2 regions of the Methylocella silvestris BL2 genome follow, and region 1 is predicted to be linked to the other one. Evidence: predicted binding sites of a transcription regulator. Region 1 holds the regulator's gene; the other holds the start of a gene.
What was found. The regulator LexA, encoded in region 1, represses DNA repair genes until DNA is damaged. The targets are predictions, from matches to a motif close to TGTTCNNNNTGTGTTCNG.

Region 1 (6,949 bases):
GGCTGGCGCTGATCGACCGCGGCTTCATCTTCGCGATCGCCCATATCCGAGGCGGCACGGACAAGGGCTGGCGCTGGTACACCAGCGGCAAGCTGGACAACAAGCCGAACAGCTTTTCTGATTTTATCGCCGCGGCGCGCCATCTGATCGCCTTCGGATTGACGGGCGAGCGCCGCATCGTCATCCAGGGCGGCAGCGCCGGCGGGATGCTGATGGGCGCTGTCGCCAATCTCGCGCCGGAATTGTTCGCCGGCGTGATCGCGGACGTGCCCTTCGTCGATGTGCTGAACACGATTCTCGACGCCGAATTGCCGCTGACCCCGCCCGAATGGCTGGAATGGGGCGATCCGATCCGCGACGAGGCCGCGTTTCACAAGATCCGGTCTTATTCGCCCTATGACAATGTTGCGGCCAAAGCCTATCCGCCGATTCTCGCGCTTGGCGGCCTGACCGATCCGAGGGTCACCTATTGGGAGCCCCTGAAGTGGATTTCGCGCCTGCGCGCCACAATGACCGGGGGCGGGCCCGTCCTTTGCAAAACCAATATGGGGGCCGGCCATGGCGGCGCGCCCGGACGGTTCGACAGGCTTGAGGAGGCCGCGCTCCAATATGCCTTCGCGATCGCCTGCGTCAAAGGCGCTTTCGAGCGCCGCGGCGAGGATGGCGGAGCCGCTCGGTCAGGCTGACATGGATACGCGCAGGAGGCTGGGCTCACGCCTCGCCGCGCGCCTGCGCATCCATAAAACTCTTGAGCTCCGCCATGGAGTTGAAGCGATAGGCGCCGCGTTTCGAGCGCGCCTCGATCGATCCGTCCGAGAACATCACATAGGTGGTGCCCTCGGATTCATAGCGGCCAAGCACGACGGGCGGATCTTTACGCGGCATATCCGGGCGCAGCGGCTCGCTGGCGCCCGCGAAAACCTGTTCGGGCGCAGGATGCGGCGAGTCTTGCCGCATGTCCTCCGGGCCGGCCAGGGGCGGCGCGACGGAGGTCTGCGCGCCGGTCGAACCTTGCGGCGCGAGATCGTTGAGGCCGACGGCCCGCGGCAAATGAAACGAGAGCGGCGGCGCGCGGCGGCGCGGCGGAAGCTCCGCGCCGACCGATGGCGGGGGCTTTACGAGGGGCTCGGCGGCGGGCAGTTCAGCGGCCGCTCTTTGGCCGGCCTCGGCCCCAAGCGTTTCAAGACGCTTGCCCTTGATGGTCTCGGCGACAACCCGCCTGATGTCCTCGATTGAGGCTTGAGCGCCCGGCTCCAGGCCTGCCGCCCATGGCTCGGGCGCGGCTGGCGCCGGTTGGCGGACCGCAGGCGGCGCAAGGGTGGCCGGGGCGCTGGCTGGGCCTGGGATGACGAGGGTCACATGTTCGTCATCGACGCGCGTTTGCGCCGACGTCAAATCCGCGACGGCGCTTTCCGCCGCGGGCGCCTCCTTTGCGGTGGCCTGCGCCACGAGATCTTCCGGGACCTCGGCAACGGCCGCGGGCGTCGCCGCAACGGCCCGCTTGCCCTGAGCCTTAAGCACGGCGCGAAGCCGCGACAGGCTGTGCAGAATTAACGCCAGCGCCATGGTGATCAGGCCGCCCGAGAGGGCCGACGCGCCGCCGATCACGCTGGCCCAGCCGCGCTCGACATTGATGATGCCGTAGCCGAAGGAAATCGAGGCCGCGCCGCAGACCGCAAGGAGGAGGCCGGCGGCGAAAATCAAATAGCTCATTTTTTTGTTCCAGGCGCCGCGTTCATTTCATTGGAGGCGCCGCGCTCAAACTTGGCTTTGCCCGCAAAACGCGGTCGAAATCGAGACTTGATCAGGGTAGCGGCAAAATATTAGCACGCAAACCTTGCGGCCTCGCCGGCAAAAGCGATCCTTTGTCCGTCTCGGGCGTTGCGCGGGCGCACGGCGATCCCGCCCGGCGGCGGCGAATGCGGTTGCTGCAAAGCTTTGAGCCGTCTAGTTAGATGCCATGCGGCCGACCGGACCGCCTCCCGCGACTGCATGCCTTTAATGAGGAGAAACCCATGTCGTTCACCCTGCCAGAACTTCCCTATGCCTATGAGGCGCTCCAGCCCTATATGTCCAAGGAGACGCTCGAATATCACCACGACAAGCATCATCAGGCTTATGTAACCAACGGCAACAATTTGCTCAAGGACAGCGGCCTCGAAGGCAAGTCGCTGGAGGATATCGTCAAGGAGTCGTTCGGCAAGAACGCCGGCCTCTTCAACAACGCGGCGCAGCACTACAATCATTTGCATTTCTGGAACTGGCTGAAGCCGAATGGCGGCGGCGCAATTCCGGGCGAGCTGGAAAAGGCCATCATCGATAGCCTCGGCTCGGTCGAAAAAGCCAAGGCCGATCTCATTCAGGCGGGCGTCACGCAATTCGGCTCCGGCTGGGCCTGGCTCGCCGTCAAGGATGGCAAGATCATCGTCAGCAAATCCGCCAACGGCGAGAACCCGCTGGTTCAGGGCGCGACGCCGATCCTCGGCGTCGACGTTTGGGAGCATTCCTATTACATCGACTATCGTAACCGTCGGCCGGACTATCTGAAGGCCTTCGTCGACAATCTCATCAATTGGGAATACGCCGCCGAGCTTTACGCCAAGGCGACCGCCTAAGCCGCGCTTGTTCGGTCAAAAGCGGGGCTGGCGCCGCGCCGCCAGCCCCGAATATGACGCAGCGCCCGCCATTCAGGCGTTGAGGGTTTCCGGCTCGGAATCCTTGGCGCTGCGGGGCTTGGCCGGCTTGCCCTTGACGGCGACGCGCTGATCCAAAACATAGATGGCGCTTGCCTGCGGCCCCATTGGCCCGTCTCCCGTCGCGCGCGTGACTTCGACAAGGACGCCGATTTCCAACGCGTCGAAATCGCCCCGCATCACGCAATTGCGCGCGAAATAAAGATCGGGGCCGCCGCGCACTTCGATGAAGCCATGGTCCTGCTCGCGAAACAGGCGCGCGACGACGCCGGTCTCCGGCGCGTTTTCGTGCCGGCGCACATTGTCCTTGGCGAGTTCCGAGAGTTGCTCCAGACGGCGCTCGGCGACGTCGAAGACGCGATTGACCAGCGCCGCCTGCTCCCCCTTCCGCTTGGCCTCGGCCTTGGCGACGATCATCGGCCGGCCAGGAACCTCGACTTCGACGCACAGGGAGAGCGGCGGTATCGTATTCTTCGTCGCGCCATGCGCGGCGCCCGCCACGACCCGGCAGCCCGTGATGCGCGAAAAGGCGCTCTCAAGACGCCGCGCGCGATCCTCGATGAGCTTTGCGAGCGCATCGGAATGCTGGATGTCGCGAAATACGATCTGCAGCGGTCGATCCATGCGTTTCTCCTCTTGATCGGACGACGCCGCATGGCGAACGAGCTTCGCCGAGCGGCGGCGAGAGTTAGTAACCTACGGCGAAGCTGAAAGTTCCGTCAATGAATTCGCGCAATCGCAAAGCGAAGCCGCGACGATAAATTTCGCCTGCGAACGTTATGCTGGGTTGCGGAACGCAGAGAGAACAGATATGGTCTGTTCACCGTTTGTGCGGGTGAGCGATTCAGGCGCTTTCTGTGGGCGTATCTTGTCTTTCGAGCAAGTTTTTCGGAGGCTAGATCCTATTGCAGCCCGCTCGTTTGCAGCCAAGCCCTTCTCGGGCGCGCCTTTGCGCCCCGCCATCCCGCTCGACGATCATGCGAGAAAGTGGACGCCGATGCTGACCAAGAAGCAAAGCGAGCTTCTGCGCTTCATTAACGAGCGCATGAAGGAAACCGGCGTGCCTCCTTCCTTCGATGAAATGAAGGACGCGCTCGACCTCCGGTCCAAGTCGGGCATTCACCGGCTGATCATCGCGCTTGAAGAGCGGGGCTTCATCCGGCGCTTGCCGAACCGGGCGCGCGCGCTCGAGGTCTTGCGCATGCCGGGCGCCTCGGCGGCCGACGCCGGCCGGGGGCGCAAATTCGAGCCGAGCGTGATCGAGGGACATCTTGGCCGCGTCCGCCCGATGCCGGCGGCGCGCGACGATGAGGATGGCGCGCGCGCCATGGTGGCGATCCCGGTGATGGGCCGGATCGCCGCCGGTACGCCGATCAGCGCGCTTCAGACCCGCAGCCATACGCTCAATCTGCCGCCGGAAATGCTGTCGCAAGGCGAGCATTATGCGCTCGAAGTTCGCGGCGATTCGATGATCGACGCCGGCATCTTTGACGCCGATACGGTGCTGATCCGCAAGCAGGACACCGCCGAGACAGGCGACATCGTCGTCGCGCTGATCGACGATGAGGAGGCGACCCTCAAGCGCCTGCGCCGCCGCGGCGCCTCGATCGCGCTCGAAGCCGCCAATCCGGCCTATGAAACGCGCATTTTCGGACCCGACCGCGTGCGAATCCAGGGCAAACTGGTCGGATTGATCCGACGCTATTGATGACGCCGGCGCTCCCCTGCAAGAGCGCCGGGTCCCGGCCTTATTCGATGGGAGATCCATCGTCGCCGTCGTCGGGCTGGCGCGAGGCCGCGCCCTCCTCCTGCGCCGGAACGGATGGATCGGCGTCGGCCAGCCTAAATTGCGGCGCGGGGGCGGCCGGAGCGCGGCCCCATGTGCGGCGCGGAGCGGGCGACCAGGGTCGATCTTCTTCGAGTGATCGCGCCGCGGCGCGCGTCAGTCCCGCCGGCGTCATCGCCAGTGTGACGGCGCCGGTCTTTTTCAACGCATCGCGGTCGAGAACAATCTGCGCCGCGCATCCTTTCGGAGCGAACAGCGGCGTGACGATAATGTCGGCGCGCAGGCAATCCTCGGCGAAAGCGGCGCGGTCGACGACAAGCGACAGGGTGCGGCCGTCGGCAAGACGTCCGACGCAGGCCGCCTTGTCGCATGCGCTTTTTCGAACCGCCGCGGCCGCCGGGCGCCCGTCCGCGTCGGCGCGCAGCCATTGTTCGGCGGCAAAGAGGTTCGGCCGCGCCGCGAGCACCGCCAATCGGCCGTCTTCGCCGCGATAGGCCGCCGCCTCGCCGCCGGGGGCGACAGCGACGTCGAATTTTGGCCCCGAGGCCGCGCCAAAGAGACCAATGGCGAGGAGCGGCAGGGCGATCGCGCGGAACAGGAGCGTGCGCCACAGAGTCATGCACAGGACGGCGAGCGTCAGGAAGGCGAGCGAGAATGGCGCGAAGGCGGGCAGATGGATGCTGGCGCCGGGCAGCTGACCGACCTGGCGCGCGGCCCACATCACGCCGTCGACGCCGAAGCCGAGATAGCGCCAGACCCAGGGATCGAGGCCGATTGGATAAAGCAGCGTCCCGAGCAGCGCCCCCGGCACGGCGAAGACTTCGATCACTGTCAGCGTCAAAGGATTGCCGATCAGCACATAGGGGCTGAGCTCGTGGAAATTATAGGCCATGAAGGAGGCCGTCGCGGCGGTGGCGCAAAAGGTCGCGAACAGAAGCCCGCCCGGACCCTGGCTGAGGCGCGCCCGGACCGAGGTCCAGAACAGCCGCGCGCCCTCGCCGGCGACGGGCTTCGAGCGCAGGATCGGCGCCTCCTCCCGCTCGGCGCTCGCGGCGGCCATGCGCCCCTCATACACCGCGACGAGGGCGGCGACGGCGGCAAAGGAGAGCTGGAAGCTCGCGCCCATGATCGCCTCGGGCTCGGCCAAAATGACGAATAGCGCGGCGAAGGCGAGGTTGCGCATGGTCAGCGCTTGGCGGTCGGCCAGCACCGCGCCGAGCATGATCAGCGTCATGATCAGGGCGCGCTCGGTGCCGACGCGCGAACCGGTGGAGACGTCGTAGATCACAGCGCCAAGCATGGCGAGCGCGGCCGACCATTTCTTGATCGGATAGCGCAGCGCCAGCGAAGGGCTGAGCGAGAGCGCCCGCCTGAAGCCAATGAAAAAGATCGCCGCGACCAGCGTCATCTGCACGCCGGAGATGGTGATGATGTGGAAGATGCCCGCCTCGCGGATCACCTCCTTGGCGTTTTCGGACAGAAGATCGCGCTTGCCGGTGACCATCGCAGCGGCGATCGCCCCCGCGTCGCCGCCGATGACGGCATCGATGCGGCGCAACAGAGCGTTGCGGCCGCGGTCTAACGCCATCGCAGCGCCGAGGGAAAAACCCGCCGGCTCCGGCGCGGCCAGGGTTTCGATCCGGCCAAGCGCGTTGCCGACGCCGCCTAACCGCGCAAACCAGGCGTCCCTGGCGAAATCATAGCCGCCGGGGAGACTCGCGCGCGAAGGCGGCAACAGGCGCGCCTTGAGTTTTATGTAGGTTCCCGCCTCGAACGGCGGCGCGCGGCGGACCGAAAGCCGCACGCGATAGGGCGTCGCCTCGGCCGCGAGCCCCTCGATCGCGCGCACGCGCAATACGAACCGCGCCCCGGAGCGGCGGAAATCCATCTGCTCCACAAAACCTTCGACGACGCCGATCGTCGTGCGCTGGATCACCGGCGCCGCGACCCGCGTCGATCGCCACGCGGCGGAAAACTCTCCCGCGAAAAAAGCGGCCGCAGCGCAAATCGCCAGAAAGGCGGCGCGCCGCTCCCGAGCGACAAAGGCCAGGCCCGAAAGGACGCCCGTCAGCGCGGCGAGAAGCCACATCGACGGCTCGCGGTCCGCGCTCAAATAGGAGACGACTCCGGCCCCGGCGGCGACCGGCAGCCAGAGGAACATGCGGCGCTGCGCGCATTCGGTCTCGAAGGCGGCGGCGAAAGCGAGCCGCAGCCGCGCCAAAGGGGCAAGCAGCGCCGGCGACACTCCGCCGGCCCGCCCCGCGCCGCCGTCCGCCAACGCCGTATCGAGCGGCCTCGCCAATCCGTTTGCCCCATCGCTCGGCCCGTCGCTTGACGGGGCCAGCCGAAATCGCCCGCGCGGGCGGCCGCTCCAAGGCCTATTCTTTCGCCCATTCTATGTTACACGAGCCGCCGACGGGCAAAAGGTCCGGCGCCGCTTCAGCCGGAATTATTGTCGCCGGAAAGGGCG
Region 2 (6,949 bases), 1.1 Mb from region 1:
CGAAAAAGCAAATCCGCCGCGCGGACCGCCCGCATCGCAAAACCGGCCGACAAGCGATTCCATGGCGCTTTCGGCGAGAGGCGCGCCTTCGTCAAACCAGCCGAGCCGGGCCGCGTGCGAAAAAACGTAAATCTGCCTTGCCTGCACCATGGCGCGGCGGGCGACATCAAGGCGCGGGCGGCCGCTCCAATCGAGGCGCTCGTGAAACATGCCAAGCGATCGGTCAAATCCAGCGGTCGCCCACAGCGGGAGAGCTGAATTGGAAAGCCACGCGCGCAGACCGCTCGCGGCGGCGGCCGCCTCGGCGGAGATGGTTTCGTTCATCGTCCTCTTTTCTTCGATGGCGGCGCATGCAGGCACGATCTCACAAACTCCCTGAAACGGGGGGTCCGAACAACCCCGCGGGACCACACACCTCCCTGATTGAATTTTGATGACCAAATCGCGCTGAGATCACGACGATTTTGGATTTCATCTATCTTTTCGTTCACGCAGCGCGCAACAGGCGCGTCGCGTCGACACGATAGGACAAGGCTTCGGCGAGATGAATGGCGCCGACGGTCGTCGCGCCATCGAGATCGGCGATGGTGCGGGCGAGTTTCAGCACGCGATGGAAGCCGCGCGCCGAGAGCCGCAGCCGCTCCGACGCCTCCTGCACGAGCTTGAGGCCGCTGGCGTCCGGCTGCGCCGCCTGTTCGATGACGGCGGCAGGCGCCGCCGCATTCGATCCGACATTCTTGAGGCCCATCGCCGCATAGCGAGCGCGCTGGATGTCGCGCGCGGCGCCGACGCGCGCGGCGACCTCGGCCGATCCTTCGGACGGCGGCGGCAACATCAGATCGGCGGCGGCGACGGCCGGCGCCTCGACATGAAGATCGATGCGGTCGAGCAGAGGTCCCGAGATCCGCGTCTGATATTGCGCCATGCAGCGCTCATTGGGCTGGCGGTGACAGGAAAAGCCGAGATCCATGGCGTGACCGCAACGGCAGGGGTTCATCGCCGCGACAAGCTGGAAACGCGCCGGATAGACCGTGCGATGCGCCGCGCGGGCGATGGCGACCTCGCCCGTCTCCAGCGGCTGGCGCAGACTGTCCAGCGCCTGAGCCTGAAATTCCGGCAGTTCGTCGAGAAAGAGAACGCCGTGATGCGCCAGCGAAATCTCGCCGGGCCGCGCTCGCGCGCCGCCGCCAACGAGCGCCGCCATCGAGGCGGAATGATGCGGCGCGCGGAACGGGCGCTGGTCCGTCAGCGCCCCGCCGGCAAGATCGCCGGCGATCGAGTGAATGAGCGAGACTTCGAGCAGTTCGGCGGGCGTCAGAGGCGGCAGGATCGAGGGAAGCCGCGCCGCCAGCATCGATTTGCCGGCCCCCGGCGGCCCGTTGAACAGGAGATTATGGCCGCCGGCGGCGGCGATTTCGAGCGCGCGCTTGGCGCTCTCCTGCCCTTTGACGTCGCGCAGATCCGGCAGCGCGCTACTGACTGCGCGCACGCCCGGCCGTGGCCGGGCCATGACCTGCGTTCCCTTGAAATGATTGACCAGCTGGATCAGCGAGATTGGCGCCAGCACGTCGAGATCCTGCCCGGCCCACGCCGCCTCGGGTCCGCAGTCATGCGGGCAGATCAGGCCGTGCCCGCGCGCATTGGCGGCGATGGCTGCCGGCAACACGCCGGCCACGGCCGTGATTGCGCCATCGAGCGCAAGTTCGCCGAGCACGGTGTAATTTTGCAGGGCGTCGGGCGCGATCGCCCCGATCGCCGCCATGATGCCGAGCGCGATTGGCAGATCGTAATGGCTGCCTTCCTTTGGAAGGTCGGCCGGCGCGAGGTTGACGGTGATGCGCTTGGCCGGCAAGGCCAGGCCCGAGGAATTCAGCGCCGCGCGCACTCGCTCGCGTGATTCAGCGACCGCTTTATCGCCAAGGCCGACCACAGTGAAAACGACATTGCCATTGGCGATTTGCACCTGCACGTCGACCGGCCGGGCATCAACCCCCTCGAACGCTACCGTCGCGACCCTGACGACCATGACGTGAACTCATCCCTCAGTTTCAGAAGGGTAGCGGAGACGGCGCAGCGAATCAAGAACAACTCATGAACAAAGCGCCAATTATCAGCGCGCGGATTTTTCAGATCACGCTCCGCGCGATGGTCAGCTCCGCCTCTTCGATCATTTCAGGCGCGCCGACATGCAGCCAGAGGCCGTCCAGCCGCTGACCAAACAGACGGCCGCGTTGCGCGGCCTCCCAGAAAAAAGGCGCCAGAGGAAAGATTTTGCTCGTTTCGCCAGCGAACAACTCCGGCTTGACGATGCCGACGCCGGCATAGACGAAGGGCGCCACCTTGGTCTCGGCGCGGCGCGTCAGCCTTCCTTCGGCGTCCATGAAAAAATCCCCCGGCCAATCGACGCCGACGCTCGCCGTCGTCGCCGCGACAAGAAGGAGGATATCCATTTTGGCCGGGTCCCACGCGCCGGCGAGGCGAAGCAGGTTTTGCTTCGGCCCCTCAAGCCAGAGCGCGTCCGTGTTGCACATGAAGAATGGCTCGGAGCCGAGCCATGGCAGGGCCTTGGCGATCCCGCCGCCTTGGTCGAGCAGTTCGTCGCGCTCATCCGAGATGATGATTTCGAGATCGGCGCGGCTCGCAAGATGGCTTTCGATCTGGTCGGCGAGGTGATGCACATTGACGACCGCGCGCCGCGTTCCCGCGCGGGCGAAACGGTCGAGCATATGATCGATCATCGGCTTGCCGCCGATCTTGATCATCGGCTTCGGGACGGTCAGCGTCACAGGCAGCATGCGTTTGCCGAGGCCGGCGGCGAAAACCATCGCCGTCGAGGGCGCTTTGACTGGCATATCGACGTCTCGCTGCGCTTGCCTTAGGCCGCAGATTCAAAAATCTGCGGCAGATGCGTTTCATACCAGATCTTGAGCTCGGCCAGAGCCTCATGGCGGAGGTTTTTCAGAAGATATTGCTCAACCCGAGGCAGATGCGCGAGGTAATGCGGCTTTCGGTCGCGCGCGTCGAGCCGGGCGAAGATGCCAAGGATTTTTGTCGCCCGCTGGGCGCCCAGCAAGGCGTAGGCCCTGACGAAATCGCCCATCGCAAAAGCGCCCCCCGCCGCTTTTTGCGCGATCGCCTCCTGGCGCGCCCGCGCATAATGGCCAAGCAGCTTCAGCTCGAGAGCGTCCGGCACGGTGACCCTCGCGTCCTGCAGCAGCGAGACGAGGTCATAGGCCGGATGACCCCTGACGCAATCCTGAAAATCGACGAGCCCGACGCGCTTCAGCCCCTCGCGGGCGGCGAGCCAGATGAGATTGGGCGAATGATAGTCGCGCAACGTCCAGCTCGTCTCCGTGGTGAGACTCTCGGTCAAGGCCTTGCGCCATAGATTGACGAAGGTCGCCTTGGCGCCCGAGGAAAGCTGCAGCCGCGCTCGGTAGGGCGCATACCAATCGAGCAACAATTCGACCTCGATCAGCAGCGCGTCGAGGTCATAGGGCGGAATGGTATAGGGCGCGGCCCCCGGAACCGGCAGCGTATCGGGTAAATCGGAGCCGTGCAGTCTGGCGAGGACCTCCGTCGCGACGGCGTGGCGCTCAAAATCGGGTTCGCCGCCAATCAGGATCGGCTCGTCGCCGAGATCCTCAACCAGGATCACGCCGGTCGCGAGGTCGAACGCATAAATCTCGGGGGCGGAAATCCCCTCGGCGCGAAGGCCCTCGCCGACGGCGATGAACGGCCGCACATCCTCGGCGAGCCGGGCGATCGCGCTATAGGGCTTGCCGAAGCGGATTGGCGGCCCGTCCGGGCGCGGCGGCGAAATCATCAGGACAGCGCTCGATCCGTCGTCGCGCACGAGCCGTTCGAACAGGCGCGACGAGGCGTCGCCTTGCATGAACTGCCGTTGCGCGTCGCGCCATCGCGTCGGGGCGAGCACGCCCTCGATCGCGCGGGCGCGAGCGAGCCGGCCGGCGAAGGCGCCATGGCCCGTCACAGTCGCGTCGCGCGCGCCGGTCGCGCTGTCGGCGTCGAGCGCGAAGCTGATGTCGAGCCTGTCTTCGCCGAGATAGGCGCCGCCGCGGTCTGGCCATTCGACGATGACGAAGGCGCCGTCGGCAGCCTCGTCCCAGCCAAGTTCGATGAGATCGCTGGGCTTTTCGAGGCGGTAGAAATCGGCGTGGACGATCGGCGCCGACGCGCCCTCATAAATCTGCATGAGGAGAAACGTCGGGCTCGGAACTTCAAGATCGGGATCGCCTGTCAGGAGGCGGATCAGGGCGCGGGCGAAGGTGGTCTTGCCGGCGCCCAGCTCGCCCGAAAGGGTCACGAGATCGCCCGGACGGATGAGTTCGGCGATTTCCGCCGCAAGGCGCGACGTCGCGTCCTCGTCGGCAAGGCGCCGCGGCCAGACTGTCGCCGTCGCCGCGAGCTGCGCCTCAACCGCCATTCCGCTCCCGCCCCTGTGATTCGACTTTCCCCACCTTCGGGCTTTTCGCGGGGAAGATGCAAGTCACTGTGGTGCCCTCCCCGAGCGCGGAGTCGATCAGGATGCGGCCGCCGTGCAATTCGACGAAGGAGCGCGCGATCGAGAGGCCGAGGCCGACGCCGCGATGCCGCGAGCCGGAGGTGTGCGTCTTGAAGCGATCGAAAATATGATCGACGACCTCGCGCGGGATGCCCCGCCCCTGATCGCTGACCTTGAAGACGATCTCCTCGCCCCGGCGCAGCGCGGCAAGGCCGATCGCGCTGCCGGGCGCGGAAAAACCGATCGCGTTGGAGAGAAGATTCATCAGAATTTGCCGGATGCGCTTGCCGTCGGCGATGAAGAAGCCGAGATCCTGCATCGGGATGACGCTCAGCGTCAGCCCCGCCTCGGCGACGCGGTCCTCGAGCCCCTCGGCCGCGGCGCGCATTGTCTCCGCGACGTCGATCTCCTCGAGCGATAATTCCATCGCGTCGGCGTCGATCGAGGCGAGATCCAGAATGTCGTTGATGATGGCGAGCAGGGCCGAGGAGGATTTCGTCACATAGCCGGCATATTCGAGCTGGCGCGGGTTGAGCGGGCCGACAGAAGGATCGCCGAGAAGCTGGATGAAGCCGATGATGTTGGTCAGCGGCGAGCGCAATTCGTAGGACACGTGGTGGACGAAATCATTGCGCAGCCGCTCGGCCTCGATCAGGGCCTGATTGCGTTCGGTCAGCGCCCGCTCGACATTGACCCCCGCCGTCGCGTCGATGAAGGTGATCAGCGTCGCTCCGTCCGGCAGCGGCGCGGCGGCGCAATCAAGCACCGCGCCGTCGCGGCGCGCGAGCCGGTTTTCGTAGCCCAGCCGCTGATCCTGCAGGCCGGCCACCACCGCCCTCAGCTCGTTCCAGTCGCCCTCTTGCATGAATAAGGGCGCGCAGAGCTCGGCGACGCGATCGATATGCGGCTGATCGCCGAGTTGATCGGGATCGAGGCTCCATAATTCCGCGAAGGCCGGATTGAACAGTTTGAGCCGGCCGTCGCTGCCGAAGACCGCGACCCCTTCCTTCAGCGTGTCGAGCGTTTCGCTCTGAACGCGGATCGCGGCGTTGAATTGCGATTCGAGGCGGAAGCGCTCGGTCACGTCGTCATAGAGATAGGTGACGCCGCCCTGTGGATTGGGGTTGATGACGATGCGCAGAGTCCGCTCATCCGGCAGATACCAGGCCTGCTCCTCCGTCTCGATCGATTGATAAGCGGCGAGCAGACCTTCCTTCCAAACGCGGAAATCGGTCTGTTCCGGAATGAGCCGCGCGGCGCGCAGACGATCGAGAATTTCCGAGTCGGTCGGCTTTTCGTCAAGCCAGGCCTGATCGAGACCCCAGAGCTGGCGGTAAGCGGCGTTGTGGAACACGAGCCGCTTTGAATGGTCGAAAATAACGACCGCTGTCGAAAGCTGATCGAGCGTGCGCGCATGGGCCTGCTTTTCGCGTTCGAGCGCGTCGCGGGCGCCTTGAAGCTCCGTCACGTCGCTCGCCATGCCGACCGAGGCCGGAGCGGCCGAGCCGGCGGCGACGGCCTCGCCCGAAGGCGCGTCGATGACGTCAAACAGGCGTCGCTCGCCGACAACGACGGCTGGCGCCCGGCCGCGCCAGACCGCGCCTGTCGCGCGCGCCTCCCGGCTCGCCTCACGGGCGGGCTTTTCGAGCAGCTCGACGTTGCGCGCCACGGCCTCGTCGGGGTCCGCCGCTTCGACCGCCCGCGCATAGGCGGAATTGACCAGCGTCAGCCTACCCTCCCCGTCGCGCAGCCACGCCGGATTGGGCGAAGCGTCGAGCATCGCCCACAAGGCCTTCAGCTCCCCCTTTGCGCGCGCTTCGAGCTCTTGAAGCCGGATGGCCTCCATCCGTTCGGCGGACACATCCCTGATCCGCATGACGGCGACGCCGTCGAGGGGACGGCCTTCGACGTCGAGATGGCGCCCGTCGAGCGTTGCGACGGCAGCGCGGAACGCTGCGCCGCGCGCGCGCAGATCGGCGACGCGTACGCCCAGCTCCTGCGCCGACGCTGCGACGAGCCAGGATCCGAAGGCGAGCGGAAGCCGCCGCTGCGGATCCTCCGCCAGCAGGGCAAGGTCGCCCTCAACCTCGGGCTGATCGTCCGCGCCGCGCCAAACGACGATGATCCCCGCGGACGCGGCCAGCAAAAGCTCGGCGCGGTCGAGCCGGGCGCGAAGACGCGCGGCCTCGCCGGTGAGATCCGCTTCGCGCCCTGCCCATCGCCGATGCGCGGCGACCGTAGCGAAGGCGGCGGCCCCAGCGAAAAGGATCAGTCCAATGACGAGCGCGCTTTCAGCGGCGGCAGGGACGGCGCGTTGAAAGGCGCCGCTGTCAAAGGCGCCTTCGGCCGCGGCTGGCAAAAGGACGCCAAACGAAGCCAAAAGGAAGCCCGCAGCGCCCGCAACAAGGCGCGCAAGACGACGCC

Region 2: a site for LexA is predicted at 2,081-2,098, ahead of MSIL_RS03385 (YifB family Mg chelatase-like AAA ATPase). Genes of this name have one in related genera too.

What each region holds. Positions count from the first base shown of each region.
Region 1 covers NC_011666.1:1,812,377-1,819,325, forward strand. Annotated here, with positions in the region: gene MSIL_RS08530 (S9 family peptidase) at 1-686, shown strand, start outside; gene MSIL_RS20115 (hypothetical protein) at 712-1,713, opposite strand; gene MSIL_RS08540 (superoxide dismutase) at 2,016-2,615, shown strand; gene MSIL_RS08545 (HPF/RaiA family ribosome-associated protein) at 2,688-3,317, opposite strand; gene lexA (transcriptional repressor LexA) at 3,691-4,401, shown strand; gene MSIL_RS08555 (ComEC/Rec2 family competence protein) at 4,442-6,781, opposite strand.
Region 2 covers NC_011666.1:717,811-724,759, forward strand. Annotated here, with positions in the region: gene MSIL_RS03380 (AGE family epimerase/isomerase) at 1-441, opposite strand, end outside; gene MSIL_RS03385 (YifB family Mg chelatase-like AAA ATPase) at 488-2,026, opposite strand; gene MSIL_RS03390 (nucleotidyltransferase family protein) at 2,127-2,852, opposite strand; gene MSIL_RS03395 (bifunctional tRNA (adenosine(37)-N6)-threonylcarbamoyltransferase complex ATPase subunit type 1 TsaE/phosphotransferase) at 2,876-4,447, opposite strand; gene MSIL_RS03400 (PAS domain-containing sensor histidine kinase) at 4,437-6,949, opposite strand, start outside.